3 regions of the Kosakonia sp. N21 genome follow, and region 3 is predicted to be linked to each of the others. Evidence: predicted binding sites of a transcription regulator. Region 3 holds the regulator's gene; each other region holds the start of a gene.
What was found. Region 3 encodes CRP, which controls carbon source genes, mostly activating them, when cyclic AMP is high. Its sites were predicted from a motif close to ATGTGANNNNNNTCACAT; they were not measured.
Positions count from the first base shown of each region.

Region 1 (3,279 bases), on a different contig from region 3:
AAGAGGCCGTCAGGTTGAGGAAGGTGACCACCACCATGCCGATCAGCCCACAGGCAATGGCCATCTTTTTCGGATCGTGCAGGGTTTCGCCGACGTTACGGTTTTTCACCATCAGCGCCGCCGCGCCCCAGTTGGGAATAATGCGGTGGTCAACGTCCTGGGTAAATGAACCCGCGGCAACGGATGACGCCCAGGCGTTAAAGAAGAACCCTAAGCCAAAGGAGAAGTGCGATGCCGGATCCCCTTCACAGGAGTTCAGTTCTCCCAAAGTACGAAATGCGCCCATTCCCTGAGTGGTCGGCGCATGGAACATGCGTGCAGCCCCGGCTCCCACACCGACGCCGACCAGGCCGCCGATGATGAGCGATTTTATTAGTATGATTAAGAACATCAGTCTGCCCTCTTCTACCCGGTGGAACGGACTCACGGGTATGCATTGAGTTATTTCGCGACGAAATCCACTTTATCGAGATTGATGGCGGTCACGTTGACGGTCACATCCAGCTCCACGCTGTAGGTGCGTCTTTCCCGACGCAGGAAGAGGAACAAAAAGGCCTCTTTCCGCGTCGTTTCCTGCGCATGAACAACCTGCACATCCTGTGGCTCAATACGCAGTAAAATATGCGGCGACGCTTTCATCACCGCGGCCTGAACGTGGTTCAGCGCATCGGCGAAGGCGCGGGTTTTCGCATCGCCCTTGCCGTTAACCCTGACCGTAGTGGTGAACTGTTCTTTCATGGTTATGCGCCGTATTTTTTCAGCCACGCCTGCACCAGGCGCTCGCCCAATTCTTCTTTGTCCATAAAACCGAATCCCAGCACGTTGCAGCCTTCATTGATGGCGGTAACGCCCTCTTCCACGGAGCGCATGCCGTACTTCGCTTTGTAGCCATGTTTGTTTTGCGCGGTGATGGCACCTGCGCCGCCGCTGCCGCAAAATGAAATGCCGAAGGTAGCGTTTTCCGCTTTCATCACGTCGCCAAGTTTCATATCCGCCGCCACGCCCGGTACAACCACCGCGCGGCCGCCTGCTTTTTCTACGCCTGCCGCCACTTTCTGGCCTTTACCCAGACGATCGCCAATCACTACGGTAATTTGTTCCATCTTTCGCTCCTTACAGGTTGTCTTTCGCCACTTCGAAGTGCACCGACAGCAGCCAGGCTTCTTCTTCCGGTAAATTGCCGAATGCCGCCACCACCTCGCGGGCAAGGTCCATCGACCCGGCCGAAATTTCATCAAACAGGCTGGCATCTACATCCGGCAGCGGTTCGCCCGTCACGGAACGGTGCGCCATTGCCCGGACATGCGAGGTCAGCATCTGCTGCTGTACTGCATTCGGCGTGATGCCCTGATCGCTTAACAAGGTGTACACCTGCGTCAGCATGCGCTGTGCGAGGGTTGCCGTTTGCGCTGCCTGCTCCGCGTCGTTCATTACCGCTCCGTTATTCACTCGTCTTACCCCACTCATGGCTTCGGGATAAAACTAACGTTGCAGGTTAAGAGTTTGTAGCGAGGAGTTTTCCACTTCGAAGTGGAAAGGCGGAAGGTCTTAGTGATCTGCGCCACATAAAACGGGTCATTGGAGATTTTTGACTGGGCAAAGGTCACAGGAATGCAGAAAAGTTGCGGAAATCAGTGGGGAAATGAGAATAAAAAAACGGCGAGCCGAAGGGGAAAAGTGTGAGATGAATAAGGTTTACTTATCGGTAAAGCGGGGCCGCAGCCCCGCCGGGTATGCTTAGCGGAATTTCTTGTGATAGGTGTTGCGGGTGTTAGCCAGACCTTCAGCGGCCGCCTTCGCTTCTTTCACTTTGCCTTCGTTAGCCAGCTTCAGCGCATCGTCAATCTGCCCAACCAGCACATCAAAGCCGTGACGATAATCTTTCATCTCGGCGCTATCCGGCGCTTTCCCTTCCAGCTTCGGCGGGGTGGCTTTTTGCGCATCCAGCGCGGCGGTGCGCATATTGGTTAATGCGCCTTTCAGCTCGGTGGCATCATTGGTTTTCTGCACCACTTTGAGGTTGTCACTCAGGGTGCCCATATCATCCTCAAGATCGGCGGCAAACACCGCCGAGCCCATAAACAACGACGACACAGCAAGGATTGCTAACAGGTTTTTACGCATTGCTCACTTCCTTTTTTATTATCACGCTGAAGGCGCAGGTCTTAGCGCCACGGAGTTATTGTCCGGCGATTTTCATCTCCGGGAGTAACACTGAACCACACTGAATATTACTGCGTTGTTCAATATCGTCACCGACAGTAACAATATTGCGCCACATCTCTTTCAGGTTGCCGGCAATGGTGATTTCGCTCACCGGATACTGGATTTCACCGTTTTCCACCCAGAAACCGGCGGCGCCGCGTGAGTAATCGCCGGTGATGCCGCTAACGCCCTGCCCCATCAATTCTGTTACCACCAGACCGGTGCCCATCTCTTTCAGCATTTGTTCAAAACTGAGGCCGCGCCCGGCAATCCGCCAGTTATGAATGCCGCCCGCATGCCCGGTACTCTTCAGCCCCAGCTTGCGCGCTGAGTAGTTGGTCAACAGCCACTGGGTCAGCACGCCGTCTTTAATAATATCGCGACGCTCGGTGCGCACCCCTTCGCTGTCGAACGGCGTGGAAGCCAGGCCTTTCAGCAGATGCGGATGCTCTTCAATCGTCAGCCACTCCGGCAGGATCTGTTTGCCCAGGTAATCCAGCAGGAAAGTGGATTTACGGTATACCGCGCCGCCGGCGATCGCGCCGACCAGGTGACCAAACAGCCCGGTCGCGACTTCGTTGGCAAAAATCACCGGTGCTTTCATGGTCGACAGCTTACGCGGCGACAGGCGGGACAGAGTACGGCGCGCGCACTCTTCACCAACCCATTCCGGCGTGTGCAAATCGCGGATATCGCGCCCGATGGTGTAGGCGTAATCGCGCTCCATATCGCCATTTTCTTCCGCAATCACGCAGCTCGACAGGGAGTGACGGGTGGAACAGTAGCTTTGCAGCATACCGTGGCTGTTGCCGAACACTTTGATGCCATAGTGGCTGTTAAAGCTCCCGCCTTCGGTATTGTTGATACGTTTGTCTGCTTTCAGCGCAGCTTGCTCCGCGCGCGCAGCCCACTCGATGGCTTCATCCGGCGTCACTTCCGCCGGGTGGAACAGATCGAGATCCGGGGCATCAAAAGCCAGCAGCTCTTTATCCGCAACGCCCGCGTAAGGATCCGGCGAGGTGTAACGGGCGATATCGATCGCCGCTTGCACCGTACGGGCAATGGCGTCCGGAC
Region 1 is NZ_JBOBHR010000003.1:272,254-275,532, reverse strand. Features, by position in the region: gene ACQ3G7_RS08435 (DUF4311 domain-containing protein) at 1-391, opposite strand, end outside; gene ACQ3G7_RS08430 (DUF4312 family protein) at 442-738, opposite strand; gene ACQ3G7_RS08425 (SFCGS family glycine-rich protein) at 741-1,103, opposite strand; gene ACQ3G7_RS08420 (glycine dehydrogenase) at 1,114-1,449, opposite strand; gene cybC (cytochrome b562) at 1,738-2,124, opposite strand; gene pmbA (metalloprotease PmbA) at 2,180-3,279, opposite strand, start outside.
Region 1: ACQ3G7_RS08420 (glycine dehydrogenase) is a predicted target of CRP. The motif match lies at 1,550-1,567, and genes of this name have one in related genera.

Region 2 (3,279 bases), on a different contig from region 3:
GCGCGCGGGACGCCACTGTCTTGCCGACAGAAGTGTCTGTACCCGTTACAAAGAAACGCTTAAGCATGACGAACCCCACCGTTGTTCAACGAAAATATAAACCAGGAAAATAATTCAGTAGGGGAAAGTCTAAGTTAAGTGCACAGGACTCAGCTTGAGGTAGCGCAATTTTTAGGGCAACAGTGCAAAATTGTTACCCCTGCAACAGACGAATCAACAACGATCCGTTATACATCGCGTCTTTTACCAGCGCCGCACCGGCCATGGTGCCCTGGTTGGTGAACTGGGTGCTCTCCACGCTGATGTGTTTACTGTAAGCCGGCAGCGCCTGTTGGCGAATGCAATCGGTAATGGCGGGAAAAAGGATATCTGCGGCTTTGCTGAGCGGCGATCCAATCAATATTTTTTGCGGATTGAACAAATTCACCATGATGGCGAGGATACGGCCAATATTGGCGCCAACGCCGCTAATAATGTCTTTTGCCAGCAGATCGCCCTGCTGCGCCGCCTGACACAGCCACTCCACCGTCAGCGGTTTTTGGTGCAGCATCGAACTCATGGACTGGCTCATACGCCGCTGTGCCAGTTCCAGCACGCTTTCCACGCTGGCGATGGTTTCCAGGCAGCCGTGGTTACCGCAATAACAGCGTTTCCCGTAGGGATCGACCTGGGTGTGGCCGATTTCCACCAGGCTGCTGCTCCCGGCATGCAGTAAGCGCCCGTCGGTGATCACCCCGGCGCCCACGTTATGATCAATCACCACCTGAATCACATCCCGCGCGCCGCGCGATGCGCCAAACAGCGCTTCCGCCATCGTCCAGGCGCTGATGTCGTGCTGCACATACACCGGCACCCCGGTATGATTTTCAAGCACTTCGCCCAACGGCATATCTTTGACATCGTCATAAAACGGCATGCGGTGAACAATGCCGTTTTCCGTATCAATAATGCCCGGTAGCGTGATGGCAATTGCGGTCAGGCGCTCCAGCTTGTTCTGATGGCGGGTAAAAAAACGATCAATATGCGATGTGACGCGTTCCAGCAACGGTAACGCATCAACAAGCGGGAGTTCGAGGCGCTCTTCCACCACCAGTTTGCTGCTGAGATCGCGCAGGGAGAGGAAGATTTCGCCCCGGCTGATGCGCAGCGAAAGATAGTGCCAGGCTTCGGTTTCCACCATCAGTCCCACCGCCGGACGACCCCGGCTGCCGGGTTCCTGAATTTCTGTTTCCTGCACCAGGTGCGCTTCGAGCATTTCGCGGACGATTTTGGTAATGCTCGCGGGTGCAAGTTGCGCCAGCCGGGAAAGGTCGATGCGCGACACCGGGCCAAGCTGATCAATCAGGCGATACACTGCCCCCGCATTGGTCTGCTTAATTTGATCAATATGCCCAGGCTGACTATCAGCAACCACCTCTGACTCCCTTATTTTCGCGCTTCGAAATAAACTCTGGGGCTATGGTGAAGCACTTCACGGGTCGTCGTCAAATTTTTACCCCGGCTTGTGATTTACAGCACATTTTGCAAGGACTTATGTGCAAAAATTATCCGCCCGCCGCCGCAAGCAGGTGTTGCTTAAAACGCGCCGCCGCCGTTCCCTGTTCATGATGTTTTGACCATACCAGCCACATTTCCGACACCGCATCCGGTTCGGTAATCGGCACCCAGCGCATTTCACGCAATTGTACCCGCCGGAAAGAGGCAGGCAGAATCGACACGCCCATGCCCGCCGCCACCAGACCAATAATGGTCATGGCTTCGCCGACCTCCTGCGCAATCATCGGCGTCAGGTGGTAACGGCGCATCAGCCCAAGAATATCGTCGTACAGGCCAGTGCCCACATGCGGATCGAAAAAGACAAACGGCTCCTGCGCCAGTTCCACCAGCGACACCGCCTCACGCGTGGCTAACGGGTGATCGCGGTGGATCATGGCCAACAGCGGTTCACGCAGGATCACCTGCCATGCCAGCGTTTCCGGCAGTTGCGTATTACGCATTAACCCCAGATCCAGCCCCCCTTCGTTTAACGGCGCAATTTGCTCACGGGTGTTGATTTCCCGCGTTTGCAAATGCACATCCGGGTAGCGTTGACGAAACGATGACAGCGTGTCAGAGACGGACTTGATAAAGGGCGCCGATGAGGTAAAACCAATGCGCAACTCCCCGGTTTCCCCCTGATGCAAACGCGCGGCGCGGGCAGCGGCGTCATCCACCTGACTTAAGATTTGCCGGCTATCGGCCAGGAACTGTTTACCCGCTGGCGTCAGAGAAACGCTGCGGTTGGTGCGCGCCAGCAGACGCGCGCCGATCTGCTGCTCCAGAATTTGGATCTGCTGGCTGAGCGGCGGTTGCGAGATATTCAACCGCGCGGCGGCATGGCCGAAATGCAACTCTTCGGCGACGGCAATAAAGTAACGTAGATGGCGCAGTTCGATATTCATATTTAATAAGTCTTATTTGAGATTATTAATATATTAGACAGAATATTACACATTTCATACCCTTATGCCGTGGTAAGCCCGTCACCAAAATCACGGGATGAAAAGCTAAGGATCTCGAGTGAGTCGTACAACAACCGTTGACACCGCGCCGGCAAGCGTCGTTGACGAAAAACCTGTTTCTGTGCCGGGACAGTTTATTAAACGTGGTACCCCCCAATTTATGCGCGTGACGCTGGCGCTCTTCTCCGCCGGGTTAGCAACATTTGCCCTGCTCTATTGCGTACAGCCGATTTTACCGGTGCTCTCCCATGAATTCGGCGTCTCGCCCGCCAGCAGCAGTATCTCCCTTTCTATCTCGACCGCGATGCTGGCAATCGGCCTGCTGTTTACCGGCCCGCTGTCGGACGCGATTGGTCGTAAAAAAGTGATGGTGACCGCGCTGTTACTCGCCTCCTGCTGTACGTTACTGTCGACCATGATGACCAGCTGGCACGGCATTCTGGTGATGCGTGCGCTGCTGGGTCTGTCATTAAGCGGCGTGGCGGCGGTCGGCATGACCTATTTAAGTGAAGAGATCCACCCCAGTTTTGTCGCCTTCTCCATGGGGTTATATATCAGCGGCAACTCCATCGGCGGGATGAGCGGCCGCCTGATCAGCGGCGTATTTACCGACTTTTTTAACTGGCGTATCGCGCTGGCGGCCATTGGTTGCTTTGCGCTGGCCTCGGCGCTGATGTTCTGGAAAATTTTGCCGGAATCGCGCCATTTTCGCCCGTCCTCGCTGCGCCCGAAAACGCTGTTTATCAATTTCCGACTGCACTGGCGCGATAAAGGCCTG
Region 2 is NZ_JBOBHR010000005.1:105,657-108,935, forward strand. Features, by position in the region: gene bioD (dethiobiotin synthase) at 1-67, opposite strand, end outside; gene mlc (sugar metabolism global transcriptional regulator Mlc) at 194-1,414, opposite strand; gene ynfL (multidrug efflux transcriptional activator YnfL/SxtR(Kp)) at 1,545-2,441, opposite strand; gene ynfM (multidrug efflux MFS transporter YnfM/SxtP(Kp)) at 2,560-3,279, shown strand, end outside.
Region 2: mlc (sugar metabolism global transcriptional regulator Mlc) is a predicted target of CRP. The motif match lies at 1,503-1,520, and genes of this name have one in related genera.

Region 3 (3,279 bases):
AGGCTGGCGATACTGAGCATCACGCTGATACGCGCGGCATTACGCAACGCCGCGGATTTCAATGATAAATAGCTTCTGAGCGCCGGAATAAGCGGCAGACGGCGCTGTTTTTCGGCCATCAAATCGCGCAGATAGAGTGGACGCTGGGTTCGCAGCACGCGGGCGATACGGCTAAAGTGCCAGGCGCAAAACTGTCCGACCGGGTTTTCCGGGTGCTGGCGGGCGATTTTTTCCAGCGCGCCAATTTGCTTGTCCATTGTGAAACGTGTCGGATAGCGGTGATAGAGGATGTCATCCGCCAGGACGCGCAGGCGGGCGGCGACGGTTTGCGCATTCCAGCGGATCACCTGTTCAGCATGGGTCTGTTCCACCAGTTTTTGCACCTCTTCCGGCTGGTGCAGGCTGACAGAAATATGTTCCTGTAAATCCAGCGCAACCTGGAAGACGCGCAGCAGGCGTTTGTAGTCATTGTGTTGATTGGCCGCCAGCATATGCAGTTGCTGATAGCAGGTACTGATCATATCCACCGCTTTTTGTTGGCGCGCAAGCAGCGGTGGCAAGGCTTTTTCCGGATCGGCATGCTGCGTCAGCAGGCTGTATTTGGCTTCGCAATAATCAGCCAGTTGCCGGTAGAGCAGGCTGAGCGATTCGCGCAGCGGTTGTTCCCGCCACATCCAGAACCAGAACCAGTTAAACGCGCCGTACCAGAGCGTACCCAGCGCATAAATCAGCAGCGGCTCCCACACTGGCATACTGCCCGCAAGGCTCAGCGTGAAGATCGCGGCTATCAACGACGCAGGCAGCAAGCGCCCGTGCAGTGCACTGATCTCGGCAGTCACGCCGAGCAGTAAGGTGAGGACGGTAAAAATCAGCGGCAGAGGCAGCGCTTCGGCCAGCAGAAGCTGCACGGCAAGACTGCATCCGGCGAACAACGAGCCGCCAATAATCAAACGTTTAAAGAAGCGCTTATGCGGGGTATCAAGACCGGCAATGTTGCAACAGGCAGGAACCAGAGAAAACAGCAGGCCTTGTTGGAGATGGCCGACGATTAACCCGATGGCCACGGGCAAACATAACACCAGCGTTTGTCGCAGTGCATAGTTGATTTCGGGGTGATAAATCAGCCTGCGCCACATGGGGAAACAAAAACGGCGCGCCGGATGACCAACGCGCCGTTTTGCGGATTAACGTGTTCCGTAAACCACGATGGTTTTACCGTGGGCGGAGATCAGGTTCTGATCTTCCAGCATTTTCAGAATACGGCCCACTGTTTCACGGGAACAACCGACGATCTGACCAATTTCCTGACGGGTAATTTTAATTTGCATGCCGTCCGGGTGGGTCATGGCATCCGGCTGTTTCGCCAGGTTCAACAGCGTTTGTGCGATACGGCCTGTTACGTCCAGGAATGCGAGGTTACCAACTTTCTCCGACGTTACCTGCAGGCGGCGCGCCATTTGCGAGGAGAGACGCATCAGAATGTCCGGGTTAACCTGGATCAACTGACGGAATTTTTTGTAGGAGATTTCGGCCACTTCACATGCGGTCTTAGCGCGTACCCATGCACTGCGCTCCTGACCTTCTTCGAACAGCCCCAGTTCACCGATAAAATCTCCCTGATTCAGGTAGGAGAGGATCATCTCTTTCCCTTCCTCATCCTTGATCAGCACTGCCACTGAGCCTTTAACGATGTAATACAGCGTTTCTGCTTTTTCACCCTGGTGAATCAGCGTGCTCTTCGACGGGTACTTATGAATGTGGCAATGAGACAAGAACCATTCGAGAGTCGGGTCTGTTTGCGGTTTGCCAAGCACCATGCGCGATTATCCTCTGTTATAAGCTGTCTCCAGACACAGGATGTGCACCCTGCTTCTGGGGTTGCAATCTATACACGCTATCATTCGACTTCGTGTCTTCGCTTCCAAAATCCCTGGAAGTGGACCGTCAGCGTCATCTGCGGTCTCTAATGTATGATGTCCTTTGCGTACATGCGTAATGTCAATGTATCTCTGTAGCATCCAGATTGTTTTAGCATAGCTTTTACCGCATGTCTCCTGGTGTCTCGCTTCAGCATGACGCAGGTCGCCTTCCGTTGCGACTTTTGTTATGTACGCGTAATCTGTAAAGAAAATTGCAACTCCGGAGTAAATTAAAATGCAGGCTCGTGTGAAATGGGTGGAAGGGTTAACGTTCCTCGGTGAGTCCGCATCGGGCCACCAAATCCTGATGGACGGCAACTCAGGCGACAAAGCGCCAAGCCCGATGGAAATGGTGCTGATGGCTGCAGGCGGATGCAGCGCGATCGACGTGGTTTCAATCCTGCAAAAAGGGCGTCATAACGTGACGAACTGCGAAGTGAAACTGACGTCGGAACGTCGTGAAGAAGCGCCGCGTCTGTTTACGCATATCAACCTGCACTTTATCGTCACCGGTAGCGATCTGAAAGACGCGGCGGTGTCTCGTGCTGTGGATCTGTCGGCGGAGAAGTACTGCTCTGTGGCATTGATGCTGGAAAAAGCGGTGAACATCACCCATTCCTACGAAGTCATCGAAGCCTGATGGACGATGCCCGGTAGCGTCAGGCGTACCGGGCATTATACGCCGACCGCTATTTGATCTTTTTCCCTTCCATCAGCCGTTGCACCAGCGGCGTCATAATCAGCTCCATCGCCAGCCCCATCTTACCGCCCGGCACTACCAGCGTGTCCATATGGGAAATAAACGAACCCTGCAACATGGCCAGTAGCCACGGGTAATCAATCCCTTCCAGATTACGGAAATGGATCACCACAAAACTCTCATCCAGCGAGGGAATGCCTTTTGCCGCAAACGGGTTTGAGGTATCGACGGTCGGGACGCGCTGGAAGTTAATATGGGTGCGGGAAAATTGCGGGGTGATGAAGTTGATATAGTCTTCCATTGAGCGCACGACGGAATCCATTACCGCTTCACGGGAATGCCCGCGTTCGCTGGTATCGCGCACCAGCTTTTGGATCCACTCCAGGTTAACAATCGGCACCACACCGACCAGCAAATCCACATAGCGCGACACATCATGCTGCGGCGTCACAACACCGCCGTGCAGCCCTTCGTAAAACAGTACATCTGTGGGTTCAGGCAACGGTTGCCAGGGGGTAAACGTACCCGGCACCTGATTCCACGGCACGGCTTCATCGTAGGTATGGAGATATTTTCGCGCCTGACCTTTGCCGGTCTGACCATATTCGCGAAAGGTTTGCTCCAGCAGCCCAAAATCATTCGCTTCCGGGCCAAAGTAGC
Region 3 is NZ_JBOBHR010000008.1:222,468-225,746, forward strand. Features, by position in the region: gene ACQ3G7_RS19350 (YccS/YhfK family putative transporter) at 1-1,136, opposite strand, end outside; gene crp (cAMP-activated global transcriptional regulator CRP) at 1,185-1,817, opposite strand; gene ACQ3G7_RS19360 (OsmC family protein) at 2,155-2,559, shown strand; gene ACQ3G7_RS19365 (phosphoribulokinase) at 2,609-3,279, opposite strand, start outside.